DNA from 2 places in the Rhodococcus sp. NBC_00294 genome. Region 1 is predicted to be linked to the other one. Evidence: predicted binding sites of a transcription regulator. Region 1 holds the regulator's gene; the other holds the start of a gene.
The links. The regulator LexA, encoded in region 1, represses DNA repair genes until DNA is damaged. The targets are predictions, from matches to a motif close to CGAACANNTGTTCG.
Positions count from the first base shown of each region.

Region 2: a site for LexA is predicted at 3,722-3,735, ahead of OHB23_RS12210 (SAV_6107 family HEPN domain-containing protein). Genes of this name have one in related genera too.

Region 1 is NZ_CP108043.1:2,932,527-2,939,678, forward strand. It holds gene OHB23_RS13755 (uracil-xanthine permease family protein) at 1-799, shown strand, start outside; gene OHB23_RS13760 (hypothetical protein) at 823-1,257, shown strand; gene OHB23_RS13765 (IMPACT family protein) at 1,267-1,890, shown strand; gene OHB23_RS13770 (acyl-CoA dehydrogenase family protein) at 2,049-3,191, shown strand; gene lexA (transcriptional repressor LexA) at 3,253-4,035, opposite strand; gene OHB23_RS13780 (hypothetical protein) at 4,299-4,715, shown strand; gene nrdR (transcriptional regulator NrdR) at 4,828-5,325, shown strand; gene hrpA (ATP-dependent RNA helicase HrpA) at 5,327-7,152, opposite strand, start outside.
Region 2 is NZ_CP108043.1:2,600,741-2,607,892, forward strand. It holds gene OHB23_RS12190 (LppM family (lipo)protein) at 1-539, opposite strand, end outside; gene OHB23_RS12195 (carotenoid biosynthesis protein) at 563-1,414, opposite strand; gene OHB23_RS12200 (phytoene desaturase family protein) at 1,411-3,027, opposite strand; gene OHB23_RS12205 (GNAT family N-acetyltransferase) at 3,024-3,599, opposite strand; gene OHB23_RS12210 (SAV_6107 family HEPN domain-containing protein) at 3,997-4,440, shown strand; gene OHB23_RS12215 (DUF3040 domain-containing protein) at 4,608-5,036, shown strand; gene mraZ (division/cell wall cluster transcriptional repressor MraZ) at 5,549-5,980, shown strand; gene rsmH (16S rRNA (cytosine(1402)-N(4))-methyltransferase RsmH) at 6,182-7,152, shown strand, end outside.

The sequences.
Region 1 (7,152 bases):
CGCGACCTCGTACGAAGCTCAGCCGCTCGTCGCGACCGTGACTCTCGTGGCGGTCCTGCTGGTCACCGTCGCGGTGCCGGGGCTGATCGGCCGCCTCGGCATCCTCGTCGGCGTCGTCGTGGGGTGGGTGTTCGCTGCCGTCACCGGTGCTCTCGATCCCGCACGCGTCGACGCACTCGGTAGCGCGTCGTGGATCGGACTGCCCGAGTTCACGGGCCCTTCGTTCCAGCTGTCCGTCGTGCTCGTCGCACTGCCCGTCGTCGTGGTGCTCGTCGCCGAGAACGTCGGTCACGTGAAGGCGGTCGCGGCGATGACGGGTCGGTCCCTCGACGACGTCGCCGGTGACGCCCTCATGGCGGACGGCGCGGCGACCGTCCTCGCCGGTGCCGGTGGTGGTTCGGGCACCACGACCTACGCGGAGAACATCGGCGTCATGGCCGCCACCCGCGTGTACTCCACCGCTGCCTACTGGGTCGCCGCCGCCACGGCGCTGGTGCTCTCGTTCTCCCCGAAGTTCGGCGCTCTGATCTTCACGGTCCCGAGCGGTGTGATCGGCGGCGCGACGCTCGTGCTCTACGGTCTCATCGGCCTTCTCGGCGTGCGGATCTGGCAGGAAGCGGGGATCGACTTCACCAAGCCGCTCAACCTGATGGTCGCGGCGGCCGCCCTCGTCGCCGGTGTCGGTGACTTGACGCTGACCATCGGATCCGTCGAACTAGGCGGCATCGTGTGGGGCTCGGTCGGCATCCTGGTCGCGTACCCGGTGCTGCGCGCGCTGTCGGAGCGGCGACGAGACTGAGCGGTCTGTGCCACGCTGAAGCGGTGAGCCACCCACACCTCGACCCGATGCGACCCGTGCGCCTCGCGCCGGACGAGTGGCCGTCGACGCCGGCGTGGAAGGTTCCGCTGATCGGCGTCGTCTGGGTTGCAATCGTCGTGGCGACCTTCGCGCTGCCGAACTCTGTTGCTCGTGCGGCCGTTGCGGCTGTTGCCCTGATCGTTGCTGTGGTTCTCGCCGTTGCGTCGACGATGCGGACCGTGCGCGAGAGCGGCGACCAGCGCATCTCCTGGTTGCGCGGCCCCGCGGTGCGTCGCCGTGACGTCGACCTGCTGCGGAGTGCCAGTGGTTCGGCGGTGGTCGTCGTCGGCTTCGCTCTGAACGGCGTGCCGGGTCAGTACTGGTGGGTGACTCTGGCAATCGTCGCCTGGGTTCTGCCGCCACTCGTCCTGCAGGCTCGGCACAATCGCCGCGTCTAGGCTGGCTCCGTGCCGCATGCCCTCGTCGCGACCCGACACATCGATGCGGAAACGGTGATCGAGCGGAGCCGGTTCCTCGCCCGCGTGGTCACCGTCCACACCGAGTCCGAGGCGCTCGACGTGGTCGCTGCGGTGTCGGCAGAGTTTCCCGATGCGGGCCACCACTGTTGGGCTTTCGTCGTCGGCGCAGATCAGGAGCACCGCCGTCAGCGCGCATCGGACGACGGCGAACCTGGCGGTACGGCAGGTGTTCCGATGCTCGGCGTGCTGACCGGCCGCGACCTGGTCGATGTGGTGGCCGTCGTCAGTCGGTGGTTCGGGGGCGTCAAGCTCGGTGCCGGTGGACTGGTGCGCGCCTACTCGGGCGCGGTGAGTGCGGCGCTCGACCGCGCGGAGGTCGGCGAGCTCGCGCGAGTCGACGTCCTCGAGATGGACTTGTCCCATGCTGATGCCGGTCGGGTGGAGGGCGTCCTGCGAGTGCACGGATTCGCCGTCGACGACGTCGCCTACGGATCCGACGTGCGGCTCCGGGTGATCGGTGACGGCGACCGGCTCGACGGTGTCCTCGCGTCCGCGACCGGCGGCGGTGTGGTGGCCGAGCGCGTCGGGCACCGGTGGGTGCTCGGGCTCTGAGGCGGCTGGGTGCGTTGAGCCGCGGATACCGCGGCTCAACACACCGGATCCGCCCAGCGACGCCGAGGTCACCGAACGTGCTCGCACTGGTCATCGACCCCGCTCGTACCTGGTTCTAGGCTCGAGACAGATCCGCCGTACGCACGACGAGGAGAATCATGAAGCGCACGTTGTTCGAGCCCGAGCACGACCTGTTCCGCAGCTCGTACAAGAAGTTTCTCGAGCAGCACGTCGCGCCGCATCACGCGGAGTGGGAGACGCAGAACATCGTCGACAGAGGTGTCTGGGTCGAGGCCGGCAAGCAGGGCTTCCTGGGCATGGCAGTGCCGGAGGAGTTCGGCGGCGGCGGAGTCAAGGACTTCCGCTACAACGCCATCGTCACCGAGGAGACCACGGCCGGTGGGTACAGCGGCATCGGGTTCACGCTGCACAACGACGTCGTCGCTCCGTACCTCATCGAGCTGACGAACGACGAGCAGAAGCAGCGCTGGCTGCCCGGCTTCTGCTCCGGTGAGCTGATCACCGCGATCGCGATGACCGAGCCGGGCACGGGCAGTGACCTGCAGGGCATCAAGACCAAGGCCGTCCGTGACGGTGACGACTGGGTGCTCAACGGCTCCAAGACGTTCATCACCAACGGCATCAACGCCGATATCGTCATCGTGGTGGCGTGCACCGATCCGGAGAAGGGCGCGCAGGGCTTCAGCCTGTTCGTCGTCGAGCGCGACATGCCGGGCTTCGAGCGCGGCCGCAACCTCGACAAGATCGGTATGAAGGCGCAGGACACCGCGGAGCTCAGCTTCACCGACGTCCGCATCCCTGCCGCCAACATGCTCGGTCAGGAGGGTATGGGCTTCATCTACCTGATGCAGAACCTGCCGCAGGAGCGCCTGTCGATCGCCGTCGTCGCGGCTGCCGCGATGGAGTCCGCGCTCGCGATGACGATCCAGTACTGCAAGGACCGCAAGGCGTTCGGCAAGCCGATCGGCAAGTTCCAGAACACGCGATTCGTGCTGGCGGAGTGCGCGACCGAGACGACTGCCGTCCGCATCATGGTGGACAAGTACATCGAGCAGCTCAACGCGAACGAGCTGTCGGTCCAGGAAGCCGCCATGGCGAAGTGGTGGACCACCGAGAACCAGGTCAAGCTCATCGACCGGTGCCTGCAGCTGCACGGTGGCTACGGCTACATGAAGGAGTACCCGATCGCCAAGGCGTACATGGACTCCCGCGTGCAGACCATCTACGGCGGCACGACGGAGATCATGAAGGAGATCATCGGTCGCGGTCTGGACCTGTAGGAACCTCGAACACGACGACGCCGGCGCTGGAAATCCAGCGCCGGCGTTCGTGTGTCCGGAATCAGAGCTTGCGCATCACGGTGACGACCTTGCCCAGCACCACGGCGTCGTTCCCGGGAATGGGCTCGAACAGGTCGTTGTGGGGGAGCAGCCAGACGTCCCCACCAGTCCGCTTGAACGTCTTGACGGTGGCCTCTCCGTCGATCATTGCGGCGACGATGTCCCCGTTGTCGGCCACGTTCTGCTGACGCACGACCACCCAGTCACCGTCGCAGATGGCGGCGTCGATCATCGACTCACCGACGACGCGGAGAAGGAACAGCGAGCCGGACCCGACGAGCTCGCGCGGAAGCGGGAACACGTCCTCGACGGCCTGCTCCGCGAGAATCGGACCACCCGCGGCGATACGTCCCAGGACGGGGACGAAGGTCGGTGCGGGCAGGCGATCGTCGTCCGACGACGGTGTGTCCGCGCTGTCGAGGTGATTCGTGGTGTCCGCGGCGACGAGATCGTCCTGCGCGACGGCAGAGACCTCTTCGGGGCGCCCGTTCTCGCCCGGCAGACGCACGTCGACGGCGCGGGGACGGTTGGGGTCGCGGCGCAGGAACCCCTTGCGTTCGAGGGTGCGCAGTTGATGCGCGACCGACGAGGTGGACGTCAATCCGACGGCGTCACCGATCTCCCGGATGCTCGGCGGATAGCCGCGCTCGACGACCGACGCACGGATCACCTCGAGCACTCGCCGCTGACGTTCGGTGAGACCGGACTCGGTGTCGGCGGTCGTGGCCGAGCCGGTCGCTGACGCGCGCCCGCCGACCGTGCCGGATGAGCTGTCGTCCTTCATCGAGATACCTCCATCGGTAGCAGTGGACGTGGGGCAGGTGGTGCTGGTGTCACGTCCGTTGTGCGTGTGTCGAACCTAAACCGAAACGGGACTCGGATCAAACACCTGTTCGAAGCGTGTCGCGTGTTCGATGCACTTTGTCGGACCGGACTGCTATACATCGAACATGCGTTCATTCGAACGCGTGGGCGAATGTGTTGTTCGAACACCTCGGTGCATCGGCGACGCGGACGGCCACCGGCTATCCACGAGGAGTGGTTGCAATGACTCGAAGTGACCTGCTGACTGTCGGCACCGCACGTTCCATCGACATGCATGCACCCGTCCGCACGCGCTGGACCTGCGACGACGATTCCTACTGGGGTATGGCCGACCGCGCGGCCGGGTCCACGACGACCGACGTGCGCGAGCGCACCACGGTCCGCCGCAGCCCCGCTCCGCGCGACTCCCGCCGCCCCGACGGCGGCACTGTCGACTACCGTCGCCGCTCGAACGGTGTCTCGCAGGTCGAACACCGCACTCGTCGGGGACACGGATTCGCGACGCCCATCGCTGTGGCGCTGATCACAGCAGTGTCCGTTCTGGGGCTGGTGGGGTTGGCGAACATGCGCTCCGCCGACGTCCCGGCACAGCCGTCCATCTCGGAGCAGGTGGAGATGGGCGTCGTCTCCGGACGCTGACACCGGCCGGACACGCCCCCGGGGCCGCGGAAGGCCCTCCCGGTACGCTGGACACACCGAGAGCCGCCGTGGCGCTCGGGAAATGCCCGAGCCATCGAGGGGTCTCTGTCCGATGCACTGCCCGTTCTGCCGTCACCCCGACTCGCGCGTCGTCGATTCGCGCGAAGCGGAGGAGGGCCAGGCGATCCGGCGGCGTCGTTCCTGCCCCGAGTGCGGTCGACGCTTCACCACGGTGGAGACAGCAGTGCTCTCCGTCGTGAAACGCAGTGGCGTGAGTGAGCCGTTCAGTCGCGAGAAGGTGGTCAAGGGAGTCCGTCGGGCCTGCCAGGGCCGCCAGGTCGACAACGACGCGCTCGTCCTCCTCGCCCAGCAGGTCGAGGACACGGTGCGGGCTTCCGGGTCGGCCGAGATCCCCAGCAACGAGGTAGGGCTCGCCATCCTCGGGCCACTGCGCGATCTCGACGAGGTGGCCTACCTCCGATTCGCCTCCGTCTACCGCTCGTTCAGCAGTGCGGACGACTTCGAGCGCGAGATCGAGGACCTTCGTCGCCACCGTGCCGAGCACGATGCCGCCCCCGCCCAGGACGCGGAGCCCGCCGCTCAGCGGTGAGTCAGCGCCGCACCGCACGTCGGACGTCGTCGATGGCCTTGCGCACCCGCTTCTCGCTCACCGGGTACAGCGTTCCCAGGGTCTGAGCGAACAGGTTGACCCTCAGCTCCTCGATCATCCAGGCGATCTCCCGCACGGCATCGCTGCGGCCCACCGAGTCCGGTACCGACCCGAGCAGGGCGTCGTAGTCCGCATAGACGCGGTCCAGCACGTCCATCCCCGCCGCGTCGCGGCGAGCGCTGGACGGGAATGCGCGAAGTCGGCGCTCGGCCGCCTCGAGGTAGCGCGGAAGGTGTGGCAGGTGAGCTTCGCCGGTCTCGAAGACGTATCCGGGGAAGATCAGCCCGTCCAGCTGCTGGCGCACGTCGTCCGCGGCATCTCCCGTCGCGTCGTCGAGTGCGAGGCGGACCCTCGTCGCGGCACCGAGAGATGGTTCCGCCACCCGGAGCACCGCGGCCGTCCGGCCGGCGAGCTCGCCCCGGACCGCCTTCTCCAGCACCGCATACGCCTCGGGCGTGGACACCGGGCCGCCGTGCTTCATCATGAGCTCGTCGGCCGCGAGGGTGCGGCAGTCCTCGACGAACGCCTCGATGCTTCCGTGCGGATTCTGCCCCAGCGCGAGCCGCTGAGCCGGGGAGCGTCCGGTGAGCAGGTTCTTCGTCGACAATGGGATGGCGTCGAGCAGGAGGCGTCGGGTGCCCTCGCGCATCGCTGCTCGCTGCTCGGCGGCGGTGCCCAGGACACGAACGGCGACCCCGCCCTTCTCGGGAACCAGGGCGGGATACCCGGTCACCCTCTGCGAGTTGACCGTTCGGGTGACGGTGGGCTCGAGTGTGCCGATGGTCTCGGACGTCCACCGTGTCACCGGGGCCTTCTCCGAGTCCTTGGCGGCGACGCCGACCGCAGCGGCCGCGGCAGCACCGAGTCGGGTGCGCAAGGCGGAGAGGGACGTGTCCTTGTCCAGTCGACGGCCGCGATCGTCGACCACCACGAACGTCATCTTCAGGTGGCGGGGCAGCGCGGACGGGTCGAAATCCGACGGTGCGATCGGCACGGCGCCCATGCGGGTGAGTTCACGCGACAGTGCGACCAGTAGTGGTTCCGTCCTCGGTCGCATCGCCGCGACGGCGGCCACCGCGTGGTCGGGCGCTGGGACGACGTTGCGGCGCAACTCCTTCGGAAGAGTCTTGATCAGGGCCGTCACCAACTCGACGCGCATGCCGGGGACGAGCCAATCGAATCCGACGTCGGCGACGCGGGGGAGGAGGGCGATGGGAATGGTGATGGTGACGCCGTCGTCCTCCTTGCCCGGCTCGAACTGGTAGGTCAGGGGGAACTGCGCCTCGCCCTGACGCCAGGCGTCGGGGTAGTCGCCCTCGACGACCGCGGCGGCGTCCGGGTTGACGACGGTGGCGCGGTCGAAGTCGAGCAGGTCCGGCGTCGTGCGGGACGCCTTCTTCCACCACCGGTCGAAGTGACGGGCCGACACCACGGTCGCAGGTACACGCTCGTCGTAGAAAGCGAAGAGGGTGTCGTCGTCGACGACGATGTCGCGTCGGCGGGCGCGCGACTCCAGTTCCTCGGCGTCGCTGCGCATCTCCTGGTTCGCGTGGAAGAAGCGGTGGTGCGTCCGCCACTCGCCCTGTACGAGAGCGTGGCGGATGAACAAGTCGCGAGACACCTCGGCATCGATACCGCTGAAGGTGACGGGCCGACGGGCGGCGAGAGGAATGCCGTACAGCGTGACGCGTTCGTAGGCCATCGCCACTTCGCGCTTCGTCGACCAGTGCGGCTCCGAGTACTGGCGTTTGATCAGGTGCGGGGCCA
Region 2 (7,152 bases), 330 kb from region 1:
GGGAGCTTCCAGGACACCACGTTGTCGCCCTCGCGGGCGCCGTTGGTGGTGGTGACACGGGCGGGGAAGGCGATGGTGAACTGCACGTCGCTGCCCTCGGAGGGTACGGAGCTCAGATCGACCTGGCCGGCGAGAGTGACGAGGTCACCCGCGCGGACCAGGGACAGCTGGTAGAGGCCGACCGACTGGTCGGACAGTGCCGCGAGCTGCTGCACGTCACCGAACGTGAGGTCGCTGAACAGCGCCTCGCTGCCGACGTACCCGTCCGAGTCGTACGGCTGCACCCGGATCTTGCTGCCCAGGCTGTCGGGGACCTCCATGCCCGGTCCGGTGTCACCCTCGGCCGTCGGCACCGTCGCGGCGACGATGCGGCCGGACACCCGGTCGTTCGAGGACACGCCCATGGACACCTGTGCCCGCAGGCACCCGGCCAGCAGCGGAACCGTCAGCAGGGCGAGCACGAGGACGGAGACCACGCGGCGCGGTACGGAAACGCGCGGCGACGTGCGAGGAGCAGCGGGGTGGGGCACAGCGGTCATCGTGCCAGGCCGCCGCGACACCGTCAGTGAACGGGTCGGTCAGCGCGGCGTGGCGCGTCGCGAGCGATGTCCGACCGGGGTCGGGACAGGGCGAGGAGGAAGGGGACACCGACGACGCCCATGGCGACGAGGCCGTACAGAGCGGACCAACCGAGGTCCGGCAGGAAGACCGCATGGGCGAGAGCAGAGCCGAGCCACGTCCACACGAACAGCCCCCACGGCACCAGCGGGCTCACCGTGGGCGTGCGCATCGGTGACCGCCCCAGGACCTCCATGGCGGCGGCCATGAGCGCCGCGACGAGCAGCCATCCCACATAGTTGGTCCACGGGATGCCGTCGAGCCCGGGCAGGGGAGCGAAGGGACTGCACCAGGTCCACTGACCGTCGGCCACCATCTGAGGGTCGAGATACAGATCCCACCCCACGACGCCGACGGTGGTGAGTCCCACGCGGGTGAGCACCGGTCGGCGCATCCGCTGCGCGACGACGGCGGCGGCGCACCACACCGGGTACAGGCCGGCCGTCCAGGCGAACGGAACCACCACCGGCACGTGGGCCAGGGAGGGTCCGATGCGGTCCTGCGCGTACTCGTAGCACCCGAAGGGCATGCCGGTTCGCGTGCCGATGATCTCGGCTGTCAGACCGATCCCGGCGGTGAGCAGCACCATGAGCGTGGCCCACCCGGCCCCGCGTGCGCTCGCCGCGTGCGTGACGCAGGCGGCGGCGAGCAGAGCGACGACACAGAACGTCACGGCGTCCTTGACGCCGCCCGAGACGAGCGGGTAACTGATCTGCGCGAGGACGGCCGCGACGGCGAAGCCCACCGCGACGGGTGTGGCTCGCCCCGACGCGCGGAGAGTGTCTCCCGACCTCATCGGCGGCCCGGGAGAGCGGCGCCCAGACGCGACGCCACGCGCTTCAGAGGACTGCCCGCGCGTTCGGCGATCGCGAGCCGGGCGGCACTGCGGCCGCTGGATCCGGAGACACCGCCGCCGGGGTGCATCGAGGCGCCGGTCAGGAAGAACGACGGGGCTCCGGGCACGGTCATGTCCGCGAGCGCCGGCATGGGGCGCCACATCATCATCTGGTGCAGTGACATCTCGACGTGCATCACGTTGCCCCCGACGAGCCCGAGTTCCTGTTCGAGGTCCCACGGGGACTGGGTGTGCCGCTGCAGGATGCTGTCGGCGAAGCCGGGGGCGTACTTGTCCACCTCGGCGACGATCCGATCACCCTCGAGTTCCGCCACCTCCGGGCTGCCGCCTCGCCAGCTCCGACCGTCGGCCAGTCGGTACGGGTGCCACTGCGACCACAGTGAGACCTGGTGTTCGCCGGGCTTCGCGATCGATGGGTCGACCGCGCTGAAGCTCATGGCCAGCACCACCGGCGCCGGCGGGAGATCGCCTGCCGATGCTGCTCCGTGCGCCCGACGGAGCTGGGCCCGGTCGTGTACCAGCAGTTGCAGTCCGCGGCTGGACGACTCGACGCCGGGAGCGCCGGGATACTGCGGCAACGACGACGTCGATGCGCGGACCACCATGCCGATGCCCGGCCCCACGTCGATCTGCCGTCGCCACGACTCCGTCGTCGCCGTGTCGAAACCGCCGGCGTCGAGGAGGTCGAGCGTGGTCAGGATGTGGCACCCGGCGATGACCGTGCGTGCGCGCACCTCCTCGCCACTCGCGGTGCGGACCGACCATCCGTCTCCGACACGCGTGACCGACACGACGGCGTCACCGAGGGTGACGGTGCCTCCGTCGGCCTCGATCTTCGTCTGCAGCGCGACGCTCAGCGCGCCACTGCCGCCGACGGCGCGGCCGGGCGGGGTCGTGTGCATCAGAGCGTTGAAGGCCACCATCGGGGCCGTGCCGGGCTCGGACATCGGCGGACCGGACTGGGCGCCGAACCACGCGAGAGCCGCTTTCAGGCGCTCGCTGTCGAACCACCGGTTCAGAAGCGAGTCGCCCGACGCGAGGAACTCGCGGGACAGGGCCGCCGCACCGTCGCTCGCGTCCATGCCCCAGAAGGAGGACAGCAGAGCCCTCCCGGTGGGCGGACTCCCGAACGACTTCATGACACGTGCGCTGCGGGGCCCCCACAGTGCGACGAACGCGCGGTACGCGTCCGCGTCCTTGCGTCCGCACGCCGCCTCGATCGAGGCACAGGTGGCGTCCAGGTCCACGGAGAACACGATGCCCGGCTCGTCGGTGCCGGGCGGAGGCGGCGCGAACGCCCACGGGTCGCAGTCGAGATAGCGCAGGCCGTGATCGGCGAGACGCAACTCCTCGATGATGCCGGTCTGCCGGATCATGATGTGCGCGGACGAGCCCCGATCCACCTTGTGGCCGGGGAAGCGCTCGACCGTGGAGGCCGCGCCTCCGACGACGGTGTCTCGTTCGAGGACGCGGACGGACCATCCGGCATCGGTCAGGTAGGCGGCGGAGACGAGTGCGTTGTGACCCGATCCGACGACGGCGGCATCGATCACGTGGTCGGCCCCTCTTCTGTGGTGGTGTCGAGACCGAGTCCGGTCCCGGGTGTCAGGGGTAATTCGCGGCCGAGCACCGCGAAGGGTCGGGCGTCCCCGGCGAAGTGGAATCGGCGCACGACGTCCTGGAACCCCGTCCGCCGGTAGAGACGCCATGCTCGATTGTCCTCGCCGGTGACCTCGGGGGTGGAGAGCAGCACGGAACTCTCCCGGCGGCCCGCCATGAGGGCGAGCAGGAGCCGTTCGCCGAGACGGTGCCCCTGAGCCTCGGGGGAGACGTGCAGCTCGGTCAACTCGACGTAGTCCGAGAGGACCCGCTCGGCGTTCTCGGCGGACCACCCCGCTCGTCGCATTCCGTCGCGGACCTGCTGATGCCACCACTGATGTGGCGCTCCGCGATAGCAGTAGGCGATCGCCACCAGGTGGTCGTCGTGTGAGACTCCTCCCACCGCGCCCCACCCCGGCCGCAGGATGTGCTCCGCCCACATCGGCGCCCGATGCAACTCGGTTCCGCGCGGGTAGCCCATCGCGGCGACGTAGACGGACAGGGCTTCGGTCAACCGTCGGCGCATGTCCTGCGGGGTGAGTTCGATCAGACGAATGCCCTCGTCGGAGGGGCCGCCTCGGGCGTCGTGAACGGTACTCACCTCGATCCCTCGCATCGTGTCGGACGTCCGCGCTACAGTGAAGTCATCGAACACGCGTTCGAACGAATCGACCTCGGGTCGATCGGCCCGACATCGGGTCGATCGCGCGAGACGGTCCGGAGAACATGTCCGACCTCCATGCTTACATCGCGCTCGATCGGCCCGCTCAGGGGAGTAACCGACAGGCCGACGGTGTTGAGAAGGACGTGGGACGCCGATCGGTTCACGTGTCGGAGAGGGAGGTAGCGCAATGGCTCGGAGCACGGGTGGTCACACTGCGGCACGCCGCAGCTCTGCAGACCGCACGGAGGGTGGTGAGGCGATGACGAACGGCACGGTGGTCTCGTTCGACGCCTCCGCGGCGGCGCCGTCGCGCACGCACGCCCGCGCCCGCATGTTGCTGCGTCGCGCGGACGCCATTCTCGGTGACGCGGCCGGTGCACCATCGGCGGCCGACATGTTCCTCGAGTCCTACGTCGCCGCGTTGCGCGGTGCCGGCGCCCTGCTCGACGCGGTCGATCCGGTGCCCAAGCGTGGGGCGTCCCGCAGCGCCTGGGTGCGCATGCGGACGGCTGCGCCGGAGTTCACGGAGTGGGCGTCGTACTTCGCCGCGTATTCCACGCTGCGTGCGTCCATCGAGGCGGGCTCGGCCGATCGGCTCGACGCGGCCGAGGCGGACGAGTTCTTCTCGCAGGTGGGACGCTTTCTGCACCGCGTCGAGGACCGTGTGACCTCGCGGTCCGACGCGGTCGCGCAGCCCGCGTAGGCCTGGTCGCCACCACGGAGCGACTTTTTCTCGCATACTGGTGGTGCAGGTAGGTGGCTCGCCGCCGATTCTGCTCGTATCATCGACAACAGGTAGCCGGACCGATCGGCTACCTCTCACTTCTGGCCAAGAGGTGAGAGCCACCATCCAGTGCCGGGGGAGGTACCGTGCCACTCTCCGAGCACGAGCAGCGCATGCTCGACCAGATCGAGAGCGCTCTCTATGCCGAGGACCCCAAGTTCGCGTCGACCGTGCGCGGCGGACGGATTCGAGCCGCATCCACGCGGCGTCGTTTTCAGGCCGTCGCTCTGTTCGTGATCGGCCTCATTCTGCTCATTGCAGGCGTGGCCCTCCCGTTCAAGCCCGGTGGATTCCCGATCATCAGTCTCGTCGGCTTCGTGTTCATGTTCGGCTCCGGCGTTCTGCTCTTGCTGCGCAAGCCCACCGCGCCCCAGTCCGAGCAGTCCGAGGGCGACAACCCGCCGGCACCGGGAAGCGGCCCGCGCCGTTCCGGTTCCGCACCGCGCCGAGGTCCCCGCAAGGGATTCTCCTCGCGGATGGAGGATCGTTTCAAGCGACGGTTCGACCAGGAATGAGAGAGACCGGAGCGGTCACATCGATCGCTCCGATTCTCGCGTGAGGGGCAGCGCGCCTCTCACACCGATGCTGTGACACATCAGCGCGGCACCCACCACGGGTGCCGCGCTGATGCCGTTCAGGGACCCGTGGGTGTCGATCCCCCCACCGCGCCCCACCGAGGGTGGTCTCGGCCCCCAGATCCCCACCACGCCCCACCCGGCACCCCTGGCGACTCCGCCGCGCGCGGTCACCCGGGCCCGTGACGCGCGAACGTGCCGTTCGACCTGCAATTATCCGGTTCACGGGGGTCGCGGAACGGTGGGGGACACCTCCACTCCGTGCACGTGGGTCCTCCCGCTGCCGGACCGACTTCGCTGCTCTTTGTGCGTGCGACCTGGCCCTTTAGTGACGAGTCACTGAAATGTTCCGCCGTGTCGATTGAATGTGGGGGAAAGTGGGGTAATGTGGCGGACAGCGGGGATCGATGGAGTCCCGCGAACTGCACGACACGGGGTCGAGGAGGTGCCGAGTGTTTCTCGGTACCTACACGCCCAAGCTCGATGACAAGTTTCGACTGACGTTGCCGGCGAAGTTTCGCGAAGACCTGGCGGGAGGAGTGATGGTGAGCAAAGGGCAGGACCACAGCCTGGCCATCTACCCCCGTGACGTGTTCGCGGAGCGGGTGGCGAAGCTGTCGAAGGCCTCGCGGTCGAACCCGCAGGCGCGCGCGTACATCCGCAACCTCGCGGCCGGTACGGACGAGCAGCGGCCGGATTCGCAGGGTCGCATCACCATCGGGTCCTCGCACCGCGAGTACGCGGCGCTGTCGAAGGACTGCGTCGTCATCGGCTCGATGGATCATCTCGAGCTGTGGGACGCCGCGTCGTGGGAGCGGTACTCGCAGGAGCACGAAGAAGATTTCTCGCAGGCAGTGGACGAATCGCTCATGGACATGTTGTAGCCACACCCGGCCGGCGGCGAGTGCCGCGTGGCCTCTGCCCGAACCGGGCCTTGACGTACTTCCCCAACGCCAAGTACCGGTCGGACCCTGACGTACTTCCCCAACGCCAGGTTCCACTGTCGGACAGAGACCTCGACGCACTCACCGCTCCACCTGGCACGACACACAGCTCGAATGCGAATCAGGCGGGAGATCACCACCATGGCGGAGGACGAGCAGGCATCCGCCTCGCCTTTCTCGCACGTTCCGGTCCGTCTTCCTCGGGCCGACGAACTTCTCGGACCGGCGTTCGTCGCCGCTGCTGCGAACGACCGCGATCCCGTCTACATCGACGCCACTCTCGGCCTCGGCGGTCATGCCGAACACTTCCTCACCGCGTATCCGCGGTTGCGTCTCGTCGGTCTCGACCGCGACCCGGACGCGTTGGCCATGGCCGGAGAACGGCTGGCTCCCTTCGGTGACCGCGTCTCGCTGGTCGCGACCACGTACGACGGTATCGAGGACGCGCTGGCGTTGGTCGGCCTCGGCGCGACGGACAGCGTCGACGGGATCCTCTTCGATCTCGGCGTCTCGTCGATGCAGCTCGACTCCACCGATCGTGGCTTCGCCTACTCCGTGGACGCACCGCTCGACATGCGGATGGATCCCACGACGGGTCGGACCGCCGCGGACATCCTCAACACCGCGTCGCACGGTGAGATCGCCCGCATCCTCAGCACGTACGGCGAGGAACGCTTCGCCGGCCGCATCGCCTCGGCGATCCTGCGCCGCCGGGAGACGGAACCGTTCGTCACCAGCGGGCCTCTCGTCGAACTGCTCTACGCGAGCATCCCGGCGGCGACGCGTCGCACCGGCGGACATCCGGCGAAGCGGACCTTCCAAGCACTGCGGGTCGCGGTGAACGAGGAACTCGACTCGTTGCGAGACGCCATCGCACCGGCTCTCGACTCGCTGGTCGTCGGGGGACGCATCGTCTTCATGTCGTACCAGTCCCTCGAGGACCGCGTGGTCAAGCAGGAGCTGACACCGCGCACCCGCTCCACCACGCCGGAGGGGCTCCCGATGGAGCTGCCGGGAAGCGGACCCGAGTTCCGGCTGCTCACTCGCGGCGCCGAGAAGGCCTCGCAGGACGAGATCGACGACAACCCCCGCGCGGCTCCGGTCAGACTGCG